Regions from separate parts of the Streptomyces sp. HUAS TT7 genome, predicted to be linked through region 1. Evidence: riboswitches for the same ligand, from Rfam matches in the RefSeq annotation. Region 1 holds a riboswitch; each other region holds the start of a gene.
What was found. Region 1 has a riboswitch for cyclic di-AMP ahead of ACSHXC_RS18455 (M23 family metallopeptidase). Riboswitches for the same ligand answer to the same signal wherever they lie in the genome.
Positions count from the first base shown of each region.

Region 1 (4,203 bases):
GGCCGAGTCGCCGCGGGAGCCGGGAAGCGCCAGGCTGGACGGGTGCGGCAGCGAGCAGAGGGCGACGGGCGCCTGGTACGGGCGCTACCCGTACTGCTGATCGTCGTCGGCTTCGTTTTCGACGCCTCGACCCCGCCCGACCTGACCGCCGCCGCGCTGTTCGCGGGCGCGCCGGTCGTCGCCGCCCCGTTCTACTCGGGCCGCGGCACCGCTCTCGTGGGCCTGGGTTCGTTGGCCGCCGTCGTGGCGCTCTGGTTCATACACGATCTGCCCAACCTCGGCGAAGGGTCCAGCGAGCTGTTCACCGTGCTCACGGTGGGCGCGCTCGCCCTCGTCATCAACCGCATCCTGCGCCGCAGCGGCGAACAGCTCGCCTCCCAGCGCGTCATCGCGGAGACCGCCCAGCGCGCCGTGCTGCCCACACCGGCGCCCCGTATCGGCGGGCTCAATGTCGCCGCGCGGTACGAGGCCGCGCAGGCGGACGCCTTCATCGGCGGGGACCTGTTCGCCGTGCAGGACACCCCGTACGGGGTCCGGCTCATCGTCGGCGACGTACGCGGCAAGGGGCTCCAGGCGGTGGAGGCCGTCGCCGTGGTGATCGGTGCGTTCCGGGAGGCCGCCGAGCAGGAGTCCTCCCTGGAGGCGGTCGCCCAGCGCCTGGAGCGGGCGCTGGCCCGCGAGGGCACCCGGCGCGACCGGCTGGACGCGGTCGAGGGGTTCACCACCGCGCTGCTCGCCGAGATCCCGCGCGGTGACGGCACCGTACGCCTGGTGAACCGGGGGCACCCCGAGCCGTTCATGCTGCAGGCGGACGGCTCGCTCGACGCGCTCGTGCCGTCCGAGCCCGCGCTGCCGCTCGGCATGGCCGATCTCGGGGTGTGGCCGGACCGGGCGGACGTGCGCCCCTTCCCGCCCGGGGCGACGCTGCTGCTCTACACCGACGGCCTGTCCGAGGCGCGCGACGGCTCCGGCGTCTTCTACGACCCCGGCACCCGGCTGCGCGGCGCGATCTTCCCCGGCCCGGAGGAGGTCCTGGACGCGCTCGTCGACGACGTACGCCGCTACACGGGCGGCGGCTCCAACGACGACATGGCGCTGCTCGCGGTGGCTCGCCCGGCCGAGGGCCAGCCGCAGCGGCGCCGCACGGTCAAGATCGTGAAGTAGAGGGCGTCACGGTGTGTGCCCGAAGGGTGCCGCTGCGCATAACAATTGACACACTGTCAGAAAGCGGGTGTGGCGAGGGTGACCCTGAGAGGCTGTCAACTCGCCCGATTTGAACCGGCTATGGGGTACTAAGTCCCGGCCGGGACCGTTAACGATCAATGGGAACGGCTTGGAATCCGCCCCCGCTGTCTATTAACGTTCGATAACGCAGCGCGGTCGTCCCAGTCGCCGCCAAGGCGGCACCGTGCGCATGCGCCGAATCCCGCGAGGGAACCGGGGAACCATCAAACTTGGGGTGAATCGGACGTCCGTTATGGACGCTCGTAGGAGACCTTCCTGCTCCGAACCCGGCAGCTAACCCGGTAGGCGGTAAGGAAGGAAAGGAGCGCGCCTTCGTGGCGTCCAACGAGCCTGCCCTCAACACCCCCCTGCCCCCTGTTTCGCTGTACGGGGACGTACCCGGCGAGACCGAGAGCTGGGAGGAGTGGGACCCGACCGAGGAGTCCGTACGTCCGGTACGCGGCCGGCACCGGGTGGCCAAGCAGCGTGGCGGGCTCGCCCGCAGCTCCACGGTGCTGGGCGTCGGCGTCATCGCCGCGGTCGGCGCGGGCGGCATGGCCACCGCGCAGACCAAGCCGCCGGTCTCCATATCGCTGCCCGACTCCATATCCGAGAACCTGCCCGACCTCGGGTCGCTGCCCGGCGTCGGCGAGCTGGTCTCGCACGACAGCCCGGATGCTCCCAAGACCGCTGCCGCCAGGGCCGATCAGAAGATCGCCGCCTCGCCGCTGACCATGACGGGGCTGTCCACCAGCGAGGCCGAGCAGGGTGCCACCGACGCGGGCGAGGCGCTGCGCGCCCGCATCCTCCAGCAGGCCGAGCAGCAGAAGGCCAGTGCGGTCGCCGAGGCGAAGGCGGCCGCGCAGAAGGCCGCGGCGGAGAAGGCGGCCGCCGACGCCAAGGCCAAGCAGGACGCGGCCGCCGCCAAGGCCGCCGCCGAGAAGAAGGCGGCCGAGGAGGCCGCGGCCAAGAAGGCGGAGGAGGAGCGGCTCGCCAAGCTGGCCGCGAGCTACTCGCTGCCGGTCGGCTCGTACACGATCACCTCCACCTTCGGCGAGGCCGGCTCGATGTGGTCCTCCGGCCACCACACCGGCCTCGACTTCGCCGCCCCCACGGGGACGCCGCTCAAGGCCATCCACTCCGGGACGATCAAGTCGGCGGGCTGGGCCGGGGCGTACGGCTACCGCACGGTGATCACGCTGGATGACGGCAGTGAGCTCTGGTACTGCCACCAGTCTTCGCTGGCGGTGAGTGAGGGGCAGAAGGTGTCGACGGGTGACGTGATCGGTCGCGTGGGCGCGACCGGGAACGTGACGGGGCCGCACCTCCACCTGGAGGTCCACACCCCGTCCGGCACGGGCATCGACCCGATGACCTGGCTCCAGTCGAAGGGGCTCAACCCCTGAGGTGGCTAATGACGGGCAGCAGCCACCCCTAGCCCGTCCGGCGTTTGAGGACGAGCGCCTTTAAGGCGCGATCGGGGTCTGGGGCGGAGCCCCAGTTGCTTGCGGGCGGGGGTGCCCGGAATAGCCACCCCCGTAAGGGAGTTGATCAACTCATGACCTCTCTCCGTGTGCTCGGCAGCTCCGACCTCTCCGTCTTCCCCCTTTCCCTCGGCGGCAACGTCTTCGGCTGGACAGCCGACCAGGACCAGTCCTTCGCCGTCCTGGACGCCTACACCCACGGCGGCGGCAACTTCGTCGACACCGCCGACCTGTATTCCGCCTGGGGCGAGGGAAACTCCGGTGGCGAGTCCGAGGCGATCATCGGGAAGTGGCTGGCCGCCCGCGGCAACCGGGACGACGTGGTCGTGGCCACCAAGGTCGGGGCGCTGCCCGGCTACAAGGGCCTGGCCCCGACCAACATCAAGGCCGCCGTCGAGGAGTCGCTGCGCCGCCTCGGCACCGATTACATCGACCTGTACTACACGCACTTCGACGACCCCTCCGTCCCCGTCGAGGAGATCGTGACCGCCCTGGACCAGCTGGTGCGGGACGGCAAGGTCCGCGCGCTCGGCGCCTCCAACATCAGCCCGGAGCGGCTCCAGGAGTCCCTGGACTTCTCCGACCGCGAGGGCCTCGCCAAGTACGCGGTGCTGCAGCCGCACTACAACCTGGTCTCGCGCGGCACCTACGAGGGCGCCCTCCAGGAGACCGCGTCCCGCGCGGGCCTGGCCGCCGTCCCCTACTTCTCGCTCGCCTCCGGCTTCCTCACCGGCAAGTACCGCCCGGGCCAGTCCGTGAACAGCCTGCGGGCCGAGGGCGCGGGGGAGCACCTGGAGACCGAGCGGGGCCGCAGGGTGCTCGCCGCGCTCGACAAGGCCGCCCAGGAGACCGGCGCCGAGATCGCCACGGTGGCGCTGGCCTGGCTGGCCGCCCGGCCGACCGTCGCGGCGCCCATCGCCTCGGCCCGTACCGTCGAGCAGCTCCCGGCGCTGCTCGCGGTCGCCGACCTGGAGCTGACCGACGCGCAGGTCGCCGAGCTGACGGCCGCCTCAGCGTAGGTACGGGTTGTACGGCGCCGGGCCCGCGGCCGGGCCCGGCTGCCCGTAGGGAACCTGCGGAACGTAGGGAACATACGGCGCGTACTGGGCGTGCTGGGTGTACGGGTGCGGCGGGCCCGGCTGCGGGGGCAGCCAGATCCGGCCCGTGGCCCCCGCCGCGTACAGCAGCGCCGGGCCTGCGACCGGCTTGCGCTCCCACAGATGGTGGAGCAGCTCCTGCTCGCGGGCGGCGAAGTCGGGACCGGGGCCGACCGCGCCCGCGCTGCGGTAGGCGCGGTGCCGCAGGAAGGCGAGCGCGGTCGCGAACGCCTCGTACTCGGCGACCGCCCGCGCCGCCGGCTTCCCCCCGAAGGTGCGGTGCGCGAAGTCGCGGGCCGTCGCGCGGGCCGCCATCGAGGACAGCGCGAGCGGCTCCGCGGGCCCGAGCCAGCCAGCCGCGGCATAGGCGGGCAGCTCGGCGGCGACCGTACGCAGCT
Region 1 covers NZ_CP196175.1:4,100,573-4,104,775, reverse strand. Annotated here, with positions in the region: gene ACSHXC_RS18460 (PP2C family protein-serine/threonine phosphatase) at 43-1,164, shown strand; cyclic di-AMP (ydaO/yuaA leader) riboswitch at 1,408-1,548, shown strand; gene ACSHXC_RS18455 (M23 family metallopeptidase) at 1,560-2,630, shown strand; gene ACSHXC_RS18450 (aldo/keto reductase) at 2,783-3,727, shown strand; gene ACSHXC_RS18445 (PrsW family intramembrane metalloprotease) at 3,719-4,203, opposite strand, start outside.

Region 2 (4,203 bases), 3.9 Mb from region 1:
CGGCCCAGCACTGCTCCGTCCGCGCCGTAGAGCGCCGCGCCGATCGGGATGCCGCCCTCCGCGAGGCCCGCTCGGGCCTCCTCGACAGCCGTCGCGAGCCATTGCCTGGCCAGTTGCCGTTCCATGTTCCTCGTTCCCGCCGTCTTCCGGGTGCGTACGGGCGCCGGTTACTCGGCTGTCCGGACCCGCTCGTGGTGCAGGAGGACGACGCCGTTGCCGAAGGTGCGGGTCTCGATGAGTCGCAGCTTGTGCGTGTCGGCGCCCGAGGTCGCAAAGAGGCGCTTGCCCGTTCCGAGCAGGACCGGGTGGACGTAGAGGCGGAATTGTCGATGAGGTCGTACTGCCGGAACGTGGCGGCGAGATTCGCCCCGCCGATCACGAGGTCCCCGCCCGGACGCGCCTTGTCCGTTGACGTACCGGTGCAGCTCGTCGTCGACCATGTGCCCGTCGATTTCGCCCTCGGGCCCAGCGAAAAAGCCGTCGAGGGAGACCGACATGGGAAGGATGATCTTTCTCATCGCAGTCACCCACGCGACGATACGCCCGCCCCCGCCGACCTTCCCGTCAAGGGCGCGGGCTCTTCTTCGTGTATGCCAGAGCCCTGCGCCCAGCTCTAGTTGTCACCGGCCTTCGGTGCGGCCAGGGCGGCCCGGGCCGCTTCCTCGATCGTGGTCGTCGGCGTGAAGAGCGGGTCGAGACCGCCCGCCGTCAGGATCCGCCGATGCCAGGGCCGTACACACACCACGCCGAGGTGGCCGTCGCGCGCCCGGGTTCTCCGGAACGCCCGGCACAGCAGGGTGAGCGCGGCGCAGTCGAAGAAGTCGACGGGCCGCAGGTCCACGATCACGCGGGCGCCCGTCGGCTGTGTGGCGGCGTCGAGGTGCAGCTGTACGCCGGGCGCGGTGGCCAGGTCGACGGTGCCCTGGACCTCGACCACCGTGAACCCCTGCATCAGATAGGTACGGGCGTTGCAGCACCGGTCCGGCAGCAGCCCCGGCGGAAGCGGAACAGGCGCCGAGACGGATGGCCGAGCGGTGGTTCCCATGGCAGCTCCCGGTCCAGAACTGACCCCCGCGGGTGCGGAGGTACTCGGTTGTCGGGCAGTCACCGTGGTCCCGGGGTGACGCACTACCACCCTAGGAATAGAGCCGCATGCAGAAACGTGCAGCCTTCGAATTGTTCACCCTGGGGGGTGAACGAAATTTGCGCCGCTCCCCGTTTGAACCCTGCACACGGGGAGCGAAGCAGGTAGGGCGCCCCTATCTGCCGACTTGCGGGATCCGAAACCCCGCCACCGGATGGTCAGTTGGGGCCGTCGGCCCGGTGGGCCGGGCGCCCTCCTCAAGCGCCCGGCCCCGAGGCCGACCGTCAGTACGCCCCGAAGACGTTGTCGATCGAGCCGTACCTCTTGGCGGCGTAGTTGCACGCGGCGGTGATGTTCGCCACCGGGTCGTAGAGGTCCGTGGACGTGCCCGGCACGTGGAAGGCGTCGAAGGTGGGCTGGATGACCTGGAGCAGGCCCTTGGACGGGACGCCGTTGATGGCGTTGATGTCCCAGTTGTTGATGGCGAGCGGGTTGCCCGACGACTCACGCATGATGTTGCGGTAGATGCCGTTGTAGCTTCCCGGGATGCCGTGCTGAGCCATGACGTCCAGCGACTGCTTGATCCAGCCGTCCAGGTTGTTGGCGTACTTCGGCGCACTGGCCGTGGTCGCCGTAGTCGCCGTGGTGAGGCTCGTCGTGCGGGCGGAGCGGTCGGCACGGTCGGCCGAGGCGGCCCGGGCGGGGGCGCCGACGGTGAGCTTGAGGCCGGGCTGGATCAGGGCCGGGTTGCCGCCGATGACGCTCTGGTTGTCCTGGTACAGCTGCTTCCAGCCGCCGCTCACGTTGAGGGCGTCGGCGATCTTGGCAAGCGAGTCCCCGGCGACGACGGAGTAGCTCGTGGGGGACGCCTTCACCGCCGTGACGGGGGTGGCGGAGTGGACCGACGCGGGCGCGGCGGTGGCCGTGGTCGCACCGATCACCGGAATGGCGAGTACGGCGCCGCCCGTACCCGCGACGGCGAGGCCACGGGAGAACGAGCTGGACTTGGGGCGGCGGTGCTTGCCCTTTGCAGGCATGGTGAATTCCTCTCCTTCGCCTGCGAGGTGAGCTGTCGGGTTCGGACGGGAGATGTCCGGTCGCGGCGCACGCGACTTCACCCCAGCCGTTCCGGAATCCGGATCGGCGGCTTACCTGGGTCCCCCGCTCCTGCCATACGTGTGTGGGAGGGTCCGGACGGCGGCAGGATTCGGCGTTCCATCCGGATTGCGGTGAACGTAGACGAATACGCCGAGTGGAAACAAGCCCAGAATTCAAAGGGCGCGATCCGGGATATAGATCCACTTAAATCCACACCCGTCGGCCACCCCGCCCGACGCTCTCAACTCGCTTTCGGCCCAACCGAAATGACCCCGGCGGACCCGGGCGCCCACACCCCCGCACGTGACCCAATTCACTCGCTCTTCGAGCAACCGAACAGCCGACCCGCAAAAGAGGCGAGCCTTACTCAATAGCCACCAATTCGGACATTACAAAAACCGGAGCGACGGCGCCTCAAAGTGCCTCATTTTGGACACTTGGGACCTCTCTTATGACCCATGTCTCGCATACCGGCGACACCACACACCTCCCTTACGCCCCTGCCGGAGATCATGGTCACAGGCAGCCCTCCACGGCGGGGGCCGGCAGCGGAGGGGTGGAACGGTGATCCGAGAGAGCGCGGAGTACGACGTCCTGGTGGTCGGGGGCACGGGGGTGGACACGGTCGTACGGGTCGATTCCCTGCCGGTCCCGCCGGCCGACTCGGTGCAGGTCGGGCCCATTGAGGAGTGGCCCGGGCACACCGGCGCGAACGTGGCTCTCGGGGCCCGGGCGCTCGGCCTGGAGGTCGGCCTGATCGACTGCATCGGCGACGACTGGATCGGCTCCCGGGTCCGCGAGCTGCTGGCCGAGGGCGATGTCGACTTCGCCCCGCTGATCTCCCCGGCGGGTACCCGGCGCGCGGTGAACCTGGTGGACGCGAACGGCCGCCGGATGTCCTTCTACGACGCCCGCGACCCGGCCGACCTGCGCATGCCCCGGGACTTCTACCTCCCCCGGCTGCGCCGGACCCGCCACGTCCACCTCTCCATCATGAACTTCGCGCGCTTCCTCCTCGACGACATCGAGGCGCTCGGCGTCCCGGTCTCGACCGATCTGCACGACTGGGACGGACTGGCCGACCACCACCGGGAGTTCGCACTCCGCTCCGACCTCGTGTTCCTCAGCGCGGCGGGCGCGGGCGACAACACCCCCGCTCTGATGCGGGAGATCCTCCGCGAGGGCCGCGCGGACACGGTGGTCGCCACGGCCGGCGCCGAGGGCTCCTACCTTCTCACCCGGGACGGCGGACCGACCCCACACCACATCCCGGCGGTCGCACCCCACGCCCCCGTCGTGGACACCAGCGGCGCGGGCGACGCGTACGTCAGCGGCTTCCTGTACGGCAGGCTCACCGGCCGGGACGTACGGGAATGCGGCCGCTTCGGCACGCTGGCGGGCGCCCATGCCTGCACGGCTCCGGTCGCCACCGACCCCATCTCACAAAAAAGCCTGCTGGCGGCGCATCAGATCGCCTGAGATCATTCCGGCGTTCAAAGCCGCACACGCTCGTACCGAGGCGGCACCGAACACCCGGTGCCACCCAACTGGCGCTCCGAACAAGCCCTTATTACGCCCTGTCAAGTCCCGTCAGGAAGAAACATGAACGACATCAGCGAATTCAAGAACATTTCCCCGACCACGCTCGCCGACGTCCTGGGACGCGAGCAGGTCATGGATATCGGCATTCGCCCTTTGTGGTCCCCGATGCCGCGCGTTTCGGGTCCCGCATTCACCGTTCGGTGTCCCCCGGGCGACAACCTCATGCTGCACGCGGCCATCCACCGTGCGGAGCCCGGTTCGGTCGTCGTCGTCGAATCGGGCGACCTGGACCACGCGCTCGCCGGCGGAAACGTGTGCGCCGTCGCCCAACGCCGGGGAATCGCCGCGTTCGTGGCCGACGGTGTCATTCGTGACCTCGCCGAGGTCCGCGAGTTGGGCTTTCCCGTGTTCGCCCGGGGCGTCATTCCCATCCCCGGAACCAAGAAGGCCGTGGCCCCGCTCAACGAGCCGGTGCGCTG
Region 2 covers NZ_CP196175.1:8,047,673-8,051,875, reverse strand. Annotated here, with positions in the region: gene ACSHXC_RS36580 (nucleoside deaminase) at 1-125, opposite strand, end outside; partial or broken gene ACSHXC_RS36575 (dihydrofolate reductase family protein) at 168-518, opposite strand; gene ACSHXC_RS36570 (anti-sigma factor antagonist) at 614-1,045, opposite strand; gene ACSHXC_RS36565 (transglycosylase SLT domain-containing protein) at 1,369-2,121, opposite strand; cyclic di-AMP (ydaO/yuaA leader) riboswitch at 2,124-2,307, opposite strand; gene ACSHXC_RS36560 (carbohydrate kinase family protein) at 2,747-3,661, shown strand; gene ACSHXC_RS36555 (RraA family protein) at 3,785-4,203, shown strand, end outside.
Region 2: another riboswitch for cyclic di-AMP. It lies ahead of ACSHXC_RS36565 (transglycosylase SLT domain-containing protein); the one in region 1 lies ahead of ACSHXC_RS18455 (M23 family metallopeptidase).

Region 3 (4,203 bases), 1.0 Mb from region 1:
CGTCCTCGGTCTCGCCGGAGCGGTGGGACATCATGCACTTGAAGCCGTTGCGTTGGGCCATCTCGACGGCGTCCAGGGTCTCGGTCAGCGAACCGATCTGGTTGACCTTGACGAGCAGGGCGTTGGCGGAGCCCTCCTCGATGCCGCGCGAGAGACGCTCGGGGTTGGTGACGAACAGGTCGTCGCCGACGATCTGGACCTTGGAGCCGAGGCGCGAGGTGATGGTGTTCCAGCCGGCCCAGTCGTCCTCGAACAGCGGGTCCTCGATGGAGACCAGCGGGTACGCGGAGACGAGCTCCTCGTAGTACTCGGTCATCTCGGCGGCCGAGCGGGACTTGCCCTCGAACTCGTACTTGCCGTCCTTGTAGAACTCGGACGCGGCGACGTCGAGCGCGAGCGCGATGTCCTTGCCCGGGGCGTAGCCGGCTTCCTTGATGGCCTCGAGGATGAGGTCCAGGGCGGCGCGGTTGGACTCCAGGTTCGGCGCGAAGCCGCCCTCGTCGCCGAGGCCGGTGGACAGGCCCTTGCGCTTCAGGACGCCCTTGAGCGTGTGGTAGACCTCGGCACCCCAGCGAAGGGCCTCGGAGAAGGACTCCGCGCCGATCGGGGCGATCATGAACTCCTGGATGTCGACGTTGGAGTCGGCGTGCGACCCACCGTTGAGGATGTTCATCATCGGGACGGGCAGCAGGTGCGCGTTCGGGCCGCCCAGGTAGCGGAACAGCGGCAGGTCGCTGGCCTCGGAGGCGGCGTGCGCGACGGCGAGGGAGACGCCGAGGATGGCGTTGGCGCCGAGCGAGCCCTTGTTGTCCGTGGCATCCAGGTCGAACATGGCCTGGTCGATCAGGCGCTGCTCGGTGGCGTCGTAGCCGACGAGCTCCGGGCCGATCTGCTCGATGACGGCGAGGACGGCCTTCTCGACACCCTTGCCGCCGTAGCGGTTCGGGTCACCGTCACGAAGCTCGATGGCCTCGAAGGCACCGGTGGAGGCGCCGGACGGAACTGCAGCACGACCGGTGCTGCCGTCGTCGAGGCCGACCTCGACCTCGACCGTGGGGTTGCCTCGGGAGTCCAGGATTTCCCGGGCTACGACGACGTCGATGGACGGCACGAGCATCTCCTTCTGGGATGTGACGCTAGATGTGACGCAAGCAGTGCAAGGTCGTGCGGGGTCGCGTTCGCCTTGCGACAAGAGCCTAACCGGCTCTGGAGCTCCGGCCAGCCGAGTGCCCGCCTCCTGGGACGAAAAAGGGCCCAAAGGCCCTGATTCCGGGCAAAGGACCACAACACTACTGCCGGGTAACAGCGAAAACCCCGGCCCGGCGCGTACGGGGGAATGCGCGCCGGGCCGGGGCGATCTGGGGGCGGGTCGGTCTCAGCCGAGGTGCAGCTTCTGGCCCGGGAAGATCAGGTTCGCGTCCTTGACGATGTCCTTGTTCAGCTCGAACAGCTTCTGCCAGCCGCCCTTGACTCCGTTGGCGGCGGCGATGCCGCCGAGGGTGTCGCCGGACTTGACGGTGTATTCGCCGTTGCCCTGCTTGACCGGCTCGGTGCGCTGCTCGTCGCGGGCGGCCGGCGCGGACTCGGTGCGCTCGGACTTCTTCGCCTTCGGCTGCGGCTGGGCCTGCTGCTTCGGCTTCGAGGACTCCGAAGACTTCGAGGACTTCGGCTTCGAGGACGAACCGGAGGTGTCCACGTCGGCCTTGCTGCCGCCGGACGTCAGGTTGCCGGCGCTCGCGCAGCCCCAGGCACCCGGGCCCTGCATCGCGAGCAGCTTCTCGGCGGTGGCTATCTGCTGGCCCTTGGTGGCGAGGTCGGCGCGCGAGGCGTACTGGGTGCCGCCGGCGGCGGCCCAGGAGGACTGCGAGAACTGCAGGCCGCCGTAGTAGCCGTTGCCGGTGTTGATGGACCAGTTGCCGCCGGACTCGCACTGGGCGACGGCGTCCCAGGTCTGGACGGATGCGGCGGAGGCGTTGCCCGCCGCCATCAGCGGGGCGGCCACGGCGGCGCCGGTGACACCGGCCAGCGTGGCGACACGGACGGCCTTGGACGGGCGACGGTGCTTGCCCTTGCCGGAAAGCAGCATGGAGGTTCTCCTCACCGACGCCTGCGAGGTGAGCTGTCGGGTTCGGGCGTGAGCTGCCCGGCCGAGCGTCGATGCGCCCGTCTTCACCCCAAGCCGTTGCGGCAGTTACGTGAACTGCCGGGCCCGGCACTTACCTTGGGTCCCCCGCTCCTGCCTACGGCGCATAAGCGTCGGCTGTTCCCGTCGGCCGACGGCAGGATTCGGCGTGCTCGGTCGACGGGGCTCGTGGTGACGAGCGAGTCCGACGAAAACACACGCCCCGCCAATGTTCAAAGACGCACATCGGGGAGAAATCCCCCCTACTTGCCGCCACAGAAGGGGCGTTTCCGCAGGTGAGGGGCGGGGCGGACGGACCGGGCAGACGGGACACGCCAGTTGAGGCGAAGAGACCCATGTCTCACTTGCACGAACCGGACATAGGGCTGCGAACTAACCCTGCTTCGGCGCCGACTTCGGGTTCGCCACAGCCGCTGCCGCATCCTTCAGGTCCAGGCTCTGGCCAGGCAGGATGAGGTTGGGGTCGGTGCCGATCAGCTTCTCGTTGGCGTGGTACAGCGCGGGCCAGCCGCCCTGGATCTTGTTCGCCTCGGCGATGGCCGACAGATTGTCGCCGGGGCGGACGGTGTAGTCGCCGTTCGCGGCAGGGGCGTTACCGGACTCACGTGAGGCATCGTCACCTCGCGAGGCGTGCCGTCCGGAATCGCGGCTATCGGGGGAGTTGCCCGAATTGTTCGAACCACTCGTACCGGCCGGCGTGCCCGGGTCGGCCTGACCGGTCGTCGGGGCGGACGGGGACGTACCGCCCGGCGCCGTGCCCGCGCTCTCCTCCGGCGAGGGCGCCCCGCGGTGCTTGCCGGGGCTCGCCGGGGTGGACGCGGACGGCGTCGGGGACTTGGCCGGGTCGCTCGGCTTCGTGGCACCCGGGGCCGGCGTGGCGGGCGTGGAGCCGCTCGGCGTCGGCGTGGCGTCGGGCGCCTTGGTCGCCGGGGCGGTGGGGATCGCCGGGGCGGTGGGGGTCGCGGGAGCGGGCGTGGGCGTCCCGGTCGACGTGTCGGGCGCGCCCGGGTCGACGTCCGCCGAGCCGCCACCCTTGGTGAGCCCGGCGCCGGTGCCGCAGTTCGCGAAGGCCCCCGGCCCCTTGGCCGCGAGCACCCGCTCGGCGACGGCTATCTGTTGGGCGCGGCTGGCGAGGTCGGCGCGCTGCGCGTAGTCCGTGCCGCCGTACGCCTCCCAGGTGGCCTGCGAGAACTGGAGCCCGCCGTACAGGCCGTTGCCGAAGTCGGCACTCCACATTCCGCCGGACTCGCAGGCGGCCACCTGGTTCCAGGTGGTCGCGTCCGCGGCGTTCGCGCCGGTCGCGGCGAGTAGGGGAAGCGCGATGGCCGATCCGGTCACTCCTGCCGCGACGACGAGAGCGGGTGCCTGGCGAGGTCGACGATGCCGTCCATTCCCGGAGCGCATGGATAAGGCCTTCCGTGTGACTGCTGAGCCGAATGAACGGTGAACGTAGCCGTACTCGAACGCTTGTCACAAGTCGATGCAGCGGGGATCACATAAAAGTCACAGTCTTGACGGACCGTCACATCCGGATGTTTCCGGTGAGGGCGTGAACTCGACCGGCAGGGTGCGCAGTCCGCGCATGATGAGCCCGCCGCGCCAGCGCAAATCGTCAGGTTCCACCGCGAGCCGCAGGTCAGGGAGGCGCCGCAGCAGGGTGGCGAGTGCGGTCTGCCCTTCGAGCCGGGCGAGCGGCGCACCGAGGCAGTAGTGGATCCCGTGCCCGTATCCGAGGTGCTGGTTGTCCTTCCGGCCGAGGTCGAGGGTGTCCGGATCGGCGAAGCGCCCGGGGTCACGGTCAGCGGCGGCGAGCACGACGAGCACGGGGTCGCCGGCCGCGATGTCCTGCCCGCCGAGCGTCAGGGGCCGGGTGGCGAACCGCCAGGTGGCCATCTCGACGGGCCCGTCGTAGCGGAGAAGTTCCTCGACCCCGGTTTCGAGAAGACCGGTCTCCCCGGCCGCGAGGGAGTCCTGAAGCCGTTCGCGCTGCCCCGGATTGCGGAGCAAGGCGTACATACCGTTGCCAATGAGGTTGACCGTCGTCTCGAATCCGGCGAAGA
Region 3 covers NZ_CP196175.1:5,148,146-5,152,348, reverse strand. Annotated here, with positions in the region: gene eno (phosphopyruvate hydratase) at 1-1,117, opposite strand, end outside; gene ACSHXC_RS23310 (transglycosylase family protein) at 1,376-2,086, opposite strand; cyclic di-AMP (ydaO/yuaA leader) riboswitch at 2,090-2,258, opposite strand; gene ACSHXC_RS23305 (transglycosylase family protein) at 2,516-3,547, opposite strand; gene ACSHXC_RS23300 (cytochrome P450 family protein) at 3,647-4,203, opposite strand, start outside.
Region 3: another riboswitch for cyclic di-AMP. It lies ahead of ACSHXC_RS23310 (transglycosylase family protein); the one in region 1 lies ahead of ACSHXC_RS18455 (M23 family metallopeptidase).

Region 4 (4,203 bases), 1.8 Mb from region 1:
CGACCTGGACGCGGCGACCCTCGAAGACGCCCGGAACTTCTTCCGTACGTACTACGCGCCCAACAACGCGGTGCTCGCGGTGGTCGGCGACATCGACCCCGAGCAGACGCTGGCCTGGGTCGAGAAGTACTTCGGCTCCATCCCCACCCACGACGGCAAGCAGCCGCCGCGCGACGGCGCGCTGCCCGACACCATGGGCGGGCAGCTGCGCGAGGTCGTCGAGGAGGACGTCCCGGCGCGCGCCCTGATGGCCGCCTACCGGCTGCCCCACGACGGCACCCGCGAGGCGGACGCCGCCGACCTGGCGCTGACCGTCCTCGGCGGCGGCGAGTCCTCCCGGCTGCACAACCGCCTGGTCCGCCGCGACCAGAGCGCCGTGGCGGCCGGGTTCGGTCTGCTGCGGCTCGCCGGCGCCCCCTCGCTCGGCTGGCTGGACGTCAAGACGTCGGCCGGCGTCGAGGTCCCCGACATCGAGGCCGCGGTCGACGAGGAGCTCGCCCGGTTCGCCGAGGAGGGCCCGACCGAGGAGGAGATGGAGCGCGCCCAGGCCCAGTTGGAGCGCGAGTGGCTCGACCGGCTCGGCACCGTGGCCGGCCGCGCCGACGAACTGTGCCGGTACGCCGTGCTGTTCGGCGACCCGCAGCTCGCCCTGACGGCCGTCGACCGCGTTCTGGACATCACCGCGGAAGAGGTCAAGGCGGTCGCCGCCGCGACCCTGCGCCCCGACAACCGGGCCGTCCTGGTGTACGAGCCCACCGCGGCACCCGAGGCAGGCAACGAAGAGGAAGAGGCGGGCCAGTGACGGACGCTGTCGTGACCATGGAATTCCACCCGCAGCCGGTCGCCGGCACCGCCACGCCGTGGGCCTTCCCGGCCCCCGAGCGCGGCACGCTCGCCAACGGCCTGACCGTGCTGCGCTGCCACCGCCCCGGCCAGCAGGTCGTCGCCGTGGAGATCTTCCTCGCGGCCCCGCTGGACGCCGAGCCCGAGGGCCTCGACGGCGTCGCCACGATCATGGCGCGCGCCCTGACCGAGGGCACCGACAAGCACTCGGCCGAGGAGTTCGCCGCCGAGCTGGAGCGGTGCGGCGCCACCATCGACGCGCACGCCGACCACCCCGGCGTCCGGGTCTCCCTCGAAGTGCCGGTCTCCCGGCTGCCCAAGGCGCTCTCGCTGCTCGCCGAGGCGCTGCGGGCCCCCGCGTTCGCCGACTCCGAGGTCGAGCGGCTCGTACGCAACCGGCTCGACGAGATCCCGCACGAGCAGGCCAACCCGTCCCGGCGGGCCGCCAAGCAGCTCTCCAAGGAGCTGTTCCCGGCCTCCGCGCGCATGTCCCGGCCCCGCCAGGGCACCGAGGAGACCGTCGCCGCCATCGACGCGGCCGCGGTGCGCGCCTTCTACGAGGCGTATGTGCGCCCCGCGACGACCGTCACCGTCGTCGTCGGCGACCTGTCGGGCACCGACCTCGACGCGATCCTCGCGGACACCCTGGGCGACTGGACCGGCAATACGGCCGAGCCGCGCCCCATGCCGCCGATCACCGCCGACGACACCGGCCGGGTCGTCATCGTGGACCGCCCCGGCGCCGTCCAGACCCAGCTGCTCATCGGCCGCGTCGGCGCCGACCGGCACGACCGGGTCTGGCCGGCCCAGGTCCTCGGCACGTACTGCCTGGGCGGCACCCTCACCTCGCGCCTGGACCGCGTGCTGCGCGAGGAGAAGGGCTACACCTACGGTGTCCGCGCGTTCGGCCAGGTGCTGCGCTCGGGGCCGGACGGCGGCGCGGCCATGCTCGCCATCAGCGGCTCGGTCGACACCCCGCACACCGGCCCGGCCCTCGACGACCTGTGGAAGGTGCTGCGCACGCTGGCCGCCGAAGGCCTCACGGACGCCGAGCGCGAGACGGCCGTGCAGAACCTGGTGGGCGTCGCGCCGCTCAAGTACGAGACCGCGGCGGCCGTCGCGGGGACGCTGGCCGACCAGGTCGAGCAGCACCTCCCGGACGACTACCAGGCGCAGTTGTACGCGCTGCTCGCGGAGACCGGCACCGTGGAGGCGACGGCGGCCGTCGTCAACGCCTTCCCCGCCGACCGGCTCGTCACGGTCCTCGTGGGGGACGCGGCACAGATCGAGGAGCCGGTCAGGGCGCTCGGAATCGGCGAAGTGACCGTCGTAGCAGGCTGATTGAGGCATCGTCCGGGCCGACCGAGGCACGCGGACGACGGAGGGTTGCGGGACCCCGGTGGCGGATGCGCCGCCGGGGTCCTCCTTAATGTCCGTTTTGTAGGGGAGGTTGCCTGTCTGTCATGTGGCGTGCGCTACAAAAACCGGTGTCTGTTTGGTGATTGAAAGATCAGCCGTCTAGCGTCGGTCCCGCTGTCCGTCACCACCCGTCGCAGCCGCGGCACCGGACAGCGATCGCCGAGTCCCCGAAGGCGCGAGCCTGGGGAGCCGGGGACCCACTCAGTCCCTGGGGTGAATCGGACGCCTCCGCCCGCGGAGGAGCCCGTAGGAGACCTTCCTGCTCCGAACCCGTCAGCTAACCCGGTAGGCGAGATGGAAGGAAAGGACACCGCCACTCCATGGCGTTCACCCGTGCCACCGGGAAGCATCGCGCGCCCAGCCGTATGACGCGCCGCAGCGCGAACATCGCGGGCATCGCCACCCTCGCCACCGCCGGAGTCGTAGGCACCCTCGCCTCCCCGGCCATGGCGGCCCCGAGCACCACCACCGCCGACACGGGCCTGACCCAGGCCATCGTCATCGGTGACAGCATCGCCGACCAGGTGGGCGCCCAGGCCGACGCGCAGAAGCAGGCCGCCGCGAAGGCCAAGGCGAAGGCCGAGGCCGAGGCCGCCGCCAAGGCGAAGGCCGAGCAGCGGGCCAAGGAGGCACGCGAGGCCAAGGAGCGTGCCGCGCGCGAGGCCGAGCGCAAGCGCCTCAACACCTTCGTGGCCCCCATATCCGACAGTTATGTGTCCACCGGCTACAAGACCGGCGGATCCCTGTGGTCCTCCGGCAGCCACACCGGCATCGACTTCCATGCGGGGATCGGCACTTCGGTGCACGCCGTGGGTCTGGGCACCGTCGTCGAGGCCGGCAACGGCGGCGCGTACGGCAACAACGTCGTGGTCAAGATGCACGACGGCACGTACACCCAGTACGGCCACCTCTCGGTCATCCAGGTCTCCGTCGGCCAGACCGTCGAGCCGGGCCAGCAGATCGCCCTGTCGGGCAACACCGGCAACACCACCGGCCCGCACCTCCACTTCGAGGCCCGCACCGGCCCGGAGTACGGCTCGGACATCGACCCCATCGCCTACCTGCGCTCGCACGGCGTCTCCGTCTGAGACATCCGAGGCGTACGAGACGTCCAGGACGTCCGAAGCGCCCCCGCGCACACCGAAGGCCCCCGGCACGCCGCCGGGGGCCTTCGGCATTGGCCAAAAGAAATCCATTGATTCCGGCTCGTCACCGGGAATTAACAAGGCCTGCCATAGAGTCGCTGAACAGGCGTTGCGCGATCGCGTTTCGCGGGGATTGAGGCGGAGGTTCGGCCATGCGTATTCCGGCGCATTCGGTATGCACGGCAATCCGCGACGACATCGTCTCGGGTGTCTTCGAGCGGGGCAGCCGGCTCACCGAGGAAGTCCTCGCACGCCGTTACGGGGTATCGCGCGTCCCGGTCCGCGAGGCCCTGCGCACCCTGGAGTCCGAGGGGTTCGTCACCACCCGCAGACACGCCGGCGCCTGCGTGGCCGAGCCCACCGAGCTGGAGGCCGCCGACCTCCTCGAACTGCGCCTGGTCCTTGAGCCGTTGGCCGCCGCCCGTGCTGCGGGCCGCCGCAGCGAGGCCCATCTCAAGGTGCTGCGCGGCCTGGTGAGGCTGGGTCAGGACCGGGCCAGGCGCGGCCAGGGCGAGGATCTGCGCCCGCTCGGCGGCTGGTTCCACGAGACGCTCGCCCAGGCCTCCGCGAGCCCCGGACTGATCGCGCTGCTCACGCAGTTGAGGCACAAGGTCGCCTGGATGTACGCGGTCGAGGTGCCGGCCCGCCCGGCCGAGGCCTGGGCCGAACTCGGCGCGATCACCGACGCGGTGGCCCGCGGGGATACCGAACGCGCCCGCTCGCTCACCGCCCTGCACGCCGAGCGATCATTTTCCGCCCATCGGCTGCGCGGGCCCGCACCCGTGAGAACTTCGCA
Region 4 covers NZ_CP196175.1:2,262,799-2,267,001, reverse strand. Annotated here, with positions in the region: gene ACSHXC_RS10065 (M16 family metallopeptidase) at 1-802, shown strand, start outside; gene ACSHXC_RS10060 (M16 family metallopeptidase) at 820-2,184, shown strand; cyclic di-AMP (ydaO/yuaA leader) riboswitch at 2,410-2,569, shown strand; gene ACSHXC_RS10055 (M23 family metallopeptidase) at 2,583-3,350, shown strand; gene ACSHXC_RS10050 (GntR family transcriptional regulator) at 3,560-4,203, shown strand, end outside.
Region 4: another riboswitch for cyclic di-AMP. It lies ahead of ACSHXC_RS10055 (M23 family metallopeptidase); the one in region 1 lies ahead of ACSHXC_RS18455 (M23 family metallopeptidase).